DNA from 3 places in the Caproicibacterium argilliputei genome. Region 1 is predicted to be linked to each of the others. Evidence: a T-box and tRNA genes for the amino acid it is inferred to sense, from the RefSeq annotation. Region 1 holds a T-box; the other regions hold tRNA genes.
What was found. A T-box is a leader RNA that pairs with one kind of tRNA and senses whether it is charged. The one in region 1 lies ahead of alaS (alanine--tRNA ligase), so its partner is inferred to be a tRNA-Ala.

Region 1 (3,280 bases):
AGTGCTGAAAAAGGGCGCTGTGGTGGTTCTGGAGGCCGGCACAGGACGGATTCTAGCGTCTGCAAGTTTCCCAAACTATGACCCCACGGATATTACGAAAGCGCTGAAAAGCGATGACGGGGCTTTGGTCAATCGGGTTCTGCAGCCATACAGCGTTGGCTCTGTTTTTAAGCTGGCGGCTGCCGCGGCGGCACTGGAACACGGTGCGGATCCCAATGCCAAGTATACCTGCACGGGCAGCGAAACCGTGGAGGGGCTGACGTTTCACTGTGCAGGCGGGGAAGCACACGGTACAGAAACCATGTGCAGCGCGCTTGCCAATTCCTGCAACTGCTATTTCATCAAGCTGATGCAGGCGGTTCCGCAGGCACAGTTTTTGACCATGGCGCGTTCGCTCGGCTTTGGGCAGAGCACAGAAATTGCGCCGGGGCTGTCCGGCAGCGCGGGTACTCTGCCAGCCTTGTCGGAGCTTGCAAACCGGCGGGCGCTGGCGAATTTTTCAATCGGGCAGGGAACGCTGCTGGCAACGCCGCTGCAGATTGCCGCCATGGTCAACGCGGTCGCTTCCCAGGGAATTTACACACAGCCCACAGTGTATGCCGGGCAGGCGGACGGCACCGGCCACCTTTCCGTGCAGGCTTCCCTGCAGAAAGGGGTGCCGGTCTTTTCGCACAGAAGCGCGCAGCTGCTGTGTTCCTTTATGCAGGAAAGCATGGCGAGCGGAACCAGCCGCCCCGGCCGCCCGGTGCACGTGAAGGCTGCCGCAAAAACGGGCACCGCGCAGACCGGCCATTTTACCGACGGCAAGGAGGAGCTCATTTGCTGGTACACCGGTTTTTTTCCGGTTGATACCCCTAAATATGTGGTAACGGTGCTGTCAGAAGGGGGCGAAAGCGGCGGCAAAACCTGCGGCCCTGTCTTTCAGAAAATTGCGGATGCGCTGTATCCGCATGAGATTGACAATACGGAAGATTGCGTTTATAATAATCCCATAAAGAATGTAAAAAAACAGTGAAGGGTACAAGCCCCCGCAGGACTGCACAGAGAGCCGGCAACTGGTGAAAGCCGGTCTTTCCAAGGGGGGTCGGCCGGCCCGGAGTTCCCCGCGATGAGCGGCGGCGTTTCCCGCGTTAAGGGAGCAGAGTGGCGCTTTGCAGCGCAATTTGGGTGGTACCACGGGTGTTCCCGTCCCATAGCGGACGGGAGCGCTTTCTTTTTTTGCAGAAATTCATTTGAATAAAGGATGGAGAGCAGCGAAATGCAGTGGATGGGTTTAAATGAGATACGGGAAAAATACCTGGAGTTCTTTGAGGGAAAGGGGCACCTGCGCCTGCCCAGTTTTCCCTTGATTCCGAAAGATGACAATTCCCTGCTGCTGATTAACAGCGGCATGGCGCCGATGAAAAAATATTTTACCGGTGAGGTGACACCGCCGCGCAAGCGCGTGACCACCTGCCAGAAGTGCATCCGCACCGGTGATATTGAAAATGTCGGCATTACCGACCGCCACGGAACGTTCTTTGAAATGCTGGGCAATTTCTCGTTTGGGGACTACTTTAAGCATGAGGCAACCGCCTGGGCGTGGGAGTTCTGCACCAAGGTCATGGAAATGCCAGTCGACAAACTTTGGGTCACGATTTATCAGGACGACGATGAGGCGTTTGAAGTCTGGACCAAGGAAGTCGGCGTTGCGGCAGACCACATTGTTCGTCTGGGCAAAGAGGATAACTTCTGGGAGCACGGCCCCGGCCCCTGCGGCCCTTGCTCAGAAATTTACTTTGACCGCGGCCCGGAGCACGGCTGCGGCAAGCCGACCTGCGGGGTTGGCTGCGACTGTGACCGGTATGTGGAATTCTGGAATGTTGTGTTCTCACAGTTTAACAGTGACGGCCACGGCAATTACCCGCCGATGGAGCACCCGAACATCGACACCGGCATGGGGCTGGAGCGCCTTGCCTGCGTCATGCAGAATGTGGACAACCTGTTTCTGGTGGATACCATGCAGAACATTATCAAAAAAGTCTGCACGATTGCGGGTACGGAATACGGCAAAGATAAAAAGAAGGATATTTCTATCCGCGTGATTACCGACCATGTGCGTTCGGTTACGTTTATGATTGCGGACGGCATTATGCCCTCCAACAACGGGCGCGGCTATGTACTGCGCCGCCTGCTGCGCCGCGCTGCGCGGCACGGGCGTTTGCTCGGTATCGACCGTTCCTTCCTCACAGAAGTGGCGGAGTCTGTGATTCACGAAAGCTGCGGTGCGTATCCGGAGCTGACGGAAAAGAAGGAAATGATTCAGAAGGTTATTTCTGTAGAAGAAGAAAGCTTCGCCAAAACCATTGACCAGGGCACCGCAATGCTCAATGAGATTATGGAGCACCACGAGGGAACTGTGATTTCCGGTGAGGATGCATTTAAGCTGAGCGATACCTACGGCTTTCCGATTGACCTGACCAAGGAAATCGCTGCGGAAAACGGCATGACCGTTGACGAGGAAACCTATCACCAGCGGATGCAGGAGCAGCGCCAAACCGCACGCGCCGCGCGGAAAAACGCGGGTGCAGAGTCCTGGGCAGGCGAAAGCGACCTGCTCAAGGGTGTGCCGGAAACGGAATTTCTCGGTTACCGGGAGCAGACCGCGCAGGCGAAAGTGCTTGCCATTATCGCCGGGGATGCGCGCGCAGAGTCCGCCGACGCCGGGGACGAGATTGGGCTGATTTTGGACCGCACAACTTTTTACGGAGAAAGCGGCGGTCAGGTTGGCGACACCGGAACGCTCAGTGCGGATGACGCGGTTCTGGCGGTCAGCGACACCACCAAGAACCATGCCAAAAACTTCATTCACCACTGTACCGTGCAGGCGGGCACCATTCGCATTGGCGACAGCGTCACCACGCAGCCGGACTGGAAGCGCCGGCAGGCCATCATGCGCAACCACACGGCGGCACATCTGCTGCAGGCGGCGCTGCGCCGTGTGTTGGGTACCCATGTGGAGCAGGCGGGTCAGCTGGTCAATGACCGCCACGTGCGCTTTGACTTTACACATTTTGCTGCGCTGACACCGGAGGAACTGCGGAAAGTAGAGGAAATGGTCAATGAGAAAATCCTCTCTGCAGTGCCGGTCGAAAGCAGCGAAATGCCGATTGAGGAAGCCAAAAAGCTGGGCGCCATGGCGCTGTTCGGTGAAAAATACGGAAAAATCGTGCGGGTGGTTTCTGTGGATGATTTCAGTAAGGAATTCTGCGGCGGCACGCATATGGACAATACCGCAAAG
Region 2 (3,280 bases), 760 kb from region 1:
GTCTGCCTTTCCTTTACTATTTTCCGCTTTTGCGATAAAATACAAGTATTCTCTTTCTTGAAAGGCGGATGACCTCCATGACAAAACAAGCGCAGGCCCTGCTGGCGGTGGACGCACTGAAAAAGGAATATCCGGACGCAGCCTGCTCCCTGACCTACACAGACCCGCTGCAGCTGTTGATTGCCACACGGCTTTCCGCACAATGCACGGATGCCCGAGTCAATCTGGTGACACCCGCACTGTTTGCACGCTTCCCCACACTGGAAGCGTTCTGCCAAGCCACACCGGAGGAAGTCGGTACCTACATTCACTCCTGCGGCCTGTACAAAACCAAAGCGCGCGACATCTGCGCCATGTGCCGTATGCTCAAGGAAACGTTTGATGGCATTGTGCCGGACAGCATCGAAGAATTGACAAAATTGCCCGGCGTGGGCCGCAAAACCGCCAATCTGATTGTCGGTGACATCTACCACAAACCCGCCGTTGTAACGGATACGCACTGTATCCGTATCTGCGGCAGACTGGGACTTTCCGAAGGAAAGGACCCGCGGAAAGTGGAACTGCAACTGCGAAACATTCTTCCTCTGGAGGAAGGCAGCGCTTTTTGCCACCGATTGGTTCTGCACGGCAGGGCCGTCTGCACCGCACGCAGCCCTAAATGCGCCCAATGCTGTATGCACGAGTTCTGTAATACTTATGCAGCACAGCCAGAGGAACATACGAAATCCTAAAAACTTTGTTCTGCCGCACAAAAAAGATTCGTACCGGGAGGAGTCCTCATGAACATACAACTGCTTGCCATTGATATGGACGGAACCACATTAAATAGAAAGAACACCCTTTCGCCAGCCACACGCAACGCGCTGCAGCGTGCGGCGGACGCAGGCATTCTGGTGGTGCCCGCCACTGGAAGACAGTTTTCCGGTCTGCCGCCTGAGTTGGAAGCAGTTCACGGCATCCGCTATTACCTGTGCAGCAATGGCGCCGTTGTCTTCGACCGGCAGGAAGAAAAAATTCTGCATTGCGACCTGATGCAGCCCAGTCAGGCTTTGCGCGCCCTCGCGGAAATCAGCCGCTGGGAAAGTGCGGTGACCGATGTTTACATAGCCGGCAAAGCCTACACAACCATCGACCGTTATCAGGCACCGCTGCGATTCGGTGTGGATGCCCTGCATATCAAAACATTTCTGGCGTCCCGCATTCCGGTAAAAAGTCTGCCGGATCTGATTCGACAAAAGCAGCTGCAGCCGGAAAAAATCTTCTCGATTTTCTTGAACACTACCGAGCACAAAACGTGCTGGGACGTGCTCTGTGCACAGCCTGATCTGGCTGTGACCAACTCCATCCCCAACGCCATCGAAGTAACCAATGTGACTGCAACAAAGGGCGGCGGGCTTCAGGCGCTCGCGGCGCATCTGCATATTCCGCAGGATGCGGTGATGGCGGTAGGTGACGGTCTGAATGACCTGACCATGCTGGACTGGGCGGGTATCAGCGTTGCGATGGGAAACGCTGATATAAACGTGAAACGACACGCACGATACGAAACTGCCTCCTGCGATGAAGATGGGCTGGCGAAGGCAGTCGAACGATTCCTATTTTAATCGTTCTTTCTCCTTTTTTCTGATTTTTCAGAAAAAAGTCTTGACAAAATACACCGTTTATGCGATAATAGTCCACGTTGCATCTGAGTTGTATTTTAGAAGTGCAGCAGGAAATTAGTCGCTATGGGCTCGTAGCTCAGCTGGGAGAGCGCCGCGTTCGCAACGCGGAGGTCGACGGTTCGATCCCGTTCGGGTCCACCAAATTGTAAAAAGATGAACCGTTCATTTTTCGGTTCGTCTTTTTTATACTACTACAAAAACCCGCATGAATGGAGTACGCAGGCATTCATGCGGGTTTTTTATGTCTGTGAGGTACCGTCAGTCTCTGCCCTGCGGCGCCAGCAAAAGTGGCTGCAACTGTCTGCCCTGCAGCGCGGCTTCCACAGCGCTAGGCAGCAGAGAAAAGTCTGCTACCAAGGAAGTCGGTTTCTGCACCGAGTCATCCTGCCTCATCGGGGTAAAATAAATGTTTTTCACATTTAGAAGTCTCCCCAGATTCTGTGCGGATGCCGCAAGCGCATCGTTTGTGGCAATATGCAGCAGCACCGGTCTTTGCGCCCGCAAATTTGATTTCACCGCCATCGTCACGCAGGTGTCCGTAATACCGTGTGCGAGTTTCGCAAGCGTATTGCCTGTACAGGGCGCCACAATCATTAAATCAACCATTTTCTTAGGCCCGATGGGTTCCGCGCCGACAATCGTGCGGATTGCGGGGCGGTCTGCAATATCTTCAATCTCCCACAGAAAGTCCGCTGCCCTGCCAAAGCGTGTGTCCGTAGACGCAGCCGTTTCACTGATAACCGGCAAGATTTCGTACCCCATCTCCCGCAGGGCACGCATCTGCTGAATGGCTCGGTCAAATGTACAAAAGGAGCCGCACATTGCAAACCCCAAAGTTGTTTTATTCATTTCCGTCACTCCCTCATCATGTGATAAACTGTCTGCTTGATAATTTCCCCTGCTGTGCGCGGCGCAACCTTTGCAGGCAGCGAAAATGCATGAATTGCGCGGATACCCAGCTTTTTCGCCGCCTCCATATCCACACCGCCGGGTGCGGAAGACAGGTCAATCAGCAAGGTGCCACGCGGATAAACTGATAAAACCTTCTGCGTAAACAAAACATCGGGAACTGTATTAAAAAGGAAATCATACTCCCCACCGTCCCCCAGCTTGACAAGGGGAACCGCGCGGCATCCTGCGGCTTCAACAGCAGCCGCACTTTCTGCTCTGCGCACCGTTACAGAAACTGCCGCACCCAGCGCGCGCAGACGCGGCGCGAGTTGGCTGCCGATGCGCCCGAAACCGGCAATCAGGCACCTGCTGCCGCAGATGGTACCCGGAAACTCCCGCATGGCACATTCAATGGCCCCTTCTGCTGTAACAGCGGCGTTCCGCAAGGCAAAATCTTCGCGCGCACTGTAATCCTGCATCCCGACTTGTGCCAGCGCAGGGCACACCCGCACGGCTCTTTCCGGCATTCCTGCATAGACGCGGTGATTCTGCAGCAATTCTGCAAAACTTTCATTTAGTAAAATCGGATGCTCCGCATATTCCGCTTTCAGGGAAACCCCATCCGCAGTTATCGGTAGAGGCAGCAGAATCGTCGCACAGGCAGCCGCTGTTTTTTTCAAATCCGCTTTCTGCACCGCTTCTCCAAATTCTGCTTTCTCAAACCC
Region 3 (3,280 bases), 660 kb from region 1:
CAAGGAAACTTCTTCCCACTTCCGGGGCGATACATCCAAGGTACGGTCTTCCAAAGCATGATTTTCTTTTTAAGCGCCGCATCTGTGTTTTTGCCGGTAATCAACATTTTATCATATCCGCCGTGCCGCAAATACAGATTTACCGTGCCGTAGCTGCAGCCTTCCCGCAGCAGAATGTCAATACAGGAAAAAATCACTTCCGGTATTCTCTGCTCCTGAAACAGGGCAATCAACTCCGCACTGCCGCACTTGCTGGTATGCAGAACATCCAAAATACGAACCATCGCGTCTACGCGCTGCAGAATTTCCCGCCCGCAAGGCGCTGTTTTCCCCCGGTGCAGTTCATGCGCGGTATCACGCCGTAAAAGCAGCGGTGCCTGCGCCGCAACATTGCAGAGGAGCATACACCGCAGAACGAATTCTTCTGCATAGCCGTAGCGGCAGGTTTCCGCAAATTGAATATGATTTTCTGTTAAAAATCTGGCGCGCACAAGCATGGCTGAAATGTCAATCTGCAGTTCGCGCTTTAAAAGCTGACGTACAAAATCGACATTTTCCGGCCCGGTACCGGGCAGCCGCTTTGCCGCACGTTTTTTGGCATCTTCCGACATACAGCCAAAAACAACATCTGCACTCGTCCGCAGCGCGGTCTGATAGTAATTGTTCAAAAAGTTGACATACAGTCTGCGTGCAAAAAGGAACGACACATAGGCCCCATGCACACGCGCCAAGCCGGTGTTCAGCGCGGCGGCAATCGTCGCATCCCCATTCTGTACCACACAGCCGCGCAGTTCCGCAGCGTGCAGTGCCTGTACGGCCTGTAAAACTGTACTGTCAGTGGAGCCGATATCCACGATAATCAGTTCTGACGGAATGTTCACAATCTGCGGTGACAGGAACTGCAGAATCCCGTCAATTTCCCGTTCGACATTGCGCACGGGTAAAATCAAGGTTAAAGCAATGTCAGACATTTGTGCCCCTCCTCAGGTGGATTCCTCTGCCGCAGGGTCTGAAGAATCATCCGCTTTTGCAAAGTAATCGAAATGGCATGGCATACTGCCGTTTTTTCACAATCATTTGGTATCTCTCATAAGTAAACACATCACCAAGCGCCGGATTTTTTTCCCATGCGCACGTGGTTTCCGATGCGGGAAAGAAAGCTGACAAAAGGATTACAAAGGAGAATGACCAACATCTGTGCAGACGAAGCATCATTCATAAATGCGCCAATCCCCTAACCAATTCCGCTGAGCAATCAAAGATTATGATATAATTTTAACAGGAAAGCGATTTGAATGCAATATCAAAAAAATTAGAAAAAAAGCTTGCATTTTCTGATTTTCTATGCTATTATATACGAGTCGTTTTTAGCAGCGGCTTTATGGGGCATTAGCTCAGCTGGGAGCGCAGGGCATCCGGTAAGCAACACCTCAGAGTCAGGAACAAATGAAAAATCGAATAACCCGGAAAGCCGCATCAATAAAGGGCTTTCCAATATTTGGGGGTATAGCTCAGCTGGGAGAGCGCCTGCATGGCATGCAGGAGGTCAGCGGTTCGATCCCGCTTATCTCCACCAAAAACAATAAGCCACAAGGCCAAAACCTTGTGGCTTGCGTTTTATCTACGGCGACCGGACACTTGATAAATATCAGGGAAATGCGGAGATCAGTCATCTCATGATGGGTAATCCCTGATATCCTCATTTTCATAGAGCGATCCCATTACCAAAAGCGAGGAAAGAGCTATGTTTTCCAATTGGAGGACATAGCTCTTTTTGGTACTATAAAAGCGTAGATGTAAGACGCCGACGGGCGTTTCACATTTGCGCTTATTCTTTTACAATAAGAGAGTAATTGGTCCGGCGCGGCGCTTTTTGGAGCGAAGCCTCCGATATAAAAACTGCCGGCCATCCCTTATTGTAAACGTTCGATTAAGCAGGTTGAAACCCTACGGGGCTTTCGCGTAACGAACCAAACTGAATCGCAATAAGCGCAGATGGGCAACAATTACAAACATCTATTCAGGAGGTTCGGAATGATCAGTGTAGGTATCGACGTGTCAAAAGAAAAGAGCACTGTCTGCATCCTAAGGCCATACGGCGAGGTGGTTGCGTCGCCTTATGAAGTAGCACACACCGCGCCAGAGGTGAAATCGTTAACTGACCGTATTTGTTCCCTGGAGGGCGAGGTAAGAGTGGTGATGGAGGCGACCGGCGGGTATCACCTTCCGCTGTTGGCTGTTCTTAAACAGGCGGGGGTGTTCGTCAGCGTCATCAATCCGCTTGTCATGAAAAAATACGCCTCGGCAACTCTTCGCAAAGGAAAGACCGACAAGCTGGACGCAGTGCGGATTGCCAACTTTGGCATAGACAACTGGTTCAAGCTGACGGATTACTCAGCGCCGGAAGAAGTCTATGCCCAGCTCAGGATGCTCGGGCGGCAGTATTCCCATTACATCACCATCAAAATTGAAAGCAAGCTTGCCCTGACGGATTTGCTTGACCGGACGATGCCGGGCATCAAAAAGCTTCTCAGCGGAAAACGGTCCGAGGAACCCACAAAAGACAAGCTCTGCGATTTTGTCGAAGAATACTGGCATTATGACAACATCACGAAAAAGAGCGAGCTTCGGTTTATCAGTGATTACTGCCGCTGGGCAAAAAAGAAGGGATACCACGCAAATGAAACCAAGGCGAGGAAAATCTTTGCCATGGCCCGCGACGGTATCCCTACTTTGCCCTCCAGCGCCGCATCGACCAAAATGTTAACGCTGGAAGCGGTCAGAGTCCTTCGGGAAATCAATCGAACTCTGGAAACTATTTTAACACAAATGCAGGAGCTTGCAACCACGCTGCCCGAATACGAGGTGGTACACGCCATGAAAGGCGTGGGCGACGTTTTGGCTTCCCGCCTCATTGCGGAGATCGGCGACGCGCGCCGTTTTCACAGCGGCAGCGCTCTGGTCGCCTTCGCCGGCATCGATTCGCCGCCGTACCAGTCTGGCGGCTTCATGGGCACACAGCGCAGAATTTCCAAGCGAGGCTCGGCGTTGCTGCGCAAAACCGGTTACGAAGTGATGAAATGCCTCAAATCCACAAAGCCTTCACAAGATGCCGCTGTCTACCTCTTTATGCTGAAAAAGGAGGCTGAGGGCAAACCGAAAAAAGTTGCTAAGATAGCGGCGCTGAACAAGTTCCTGCGTATCTATTATGCTCGTGTAATGGAAGTTTACAGAAGCTGAAGCTTTTCTATGTATGTTCTTGGCCAACTGCCCCCTGCCG

Region 2: it encodes a tRNA-Ala, which carries the amino acid that the T-box ahead of alaS (alanine--tRNA ligase) is inferred to sense. The anticodon was not compared.
Region 3: it encodes a tRNA-Ala, which carries the amino acid that the T-box ahead of alaS (alanine--tRNA ligase) is inferred to sense. The anticodon was not compared.

Annotation. Positions count from the first base shown of each region.
Region 1 covers NZ_CP135996.1:878,784-882,063, forward strand. Annotated here, with positions in the region: gene PXC00_RS04200 (peptidoglycan D,D-transpeptidase FtsI family protein) at 1-1,015, shown strand, start outside; T-box leader at 1,003-1,196, shown strand; gene alaS (alanine--tRNA ligase) at 1,259-3,280, shown strand, end outside.
Region 2 covers NZ_CP135996.1:1,641,982-1,645,261, forward strand. Annotated here, with positions in the region: gene nth (endonuclease III) at 78-731, shown strand; gene PXC00_RS08040 (Cof-type HAD-IIB family hydrolase) at 780-1,604, shown strand; tRNA gene PXC00_RS08045 (tRNA-Ala) at 1,730-1,805, shown strand; gene PXC00_RS08050 (dipicolinate synthase subunit B) at 1,923-2,513, opposite strand; gene PXC00_RS08055 (dipicolinate synthase subunit DpsA) at 2,519-3,280, opposite strand, start outside.
Region 3 covers NZ_CP135996.1:1,542,411-1,545,690, forward strand. Annotated here, with positions in the region: gene PXC00_RS07520 (glycosyltransferase family 2 protein) at 1-971, opposite strand, end outside; tRNA gene PXC00_RS07525 (tRNA-Ala) at 1,501-1,576, shown strand; gene PXC00_RS07530 (IS110 family RNA-guided transposase) at 2,035-3,240, shown strand.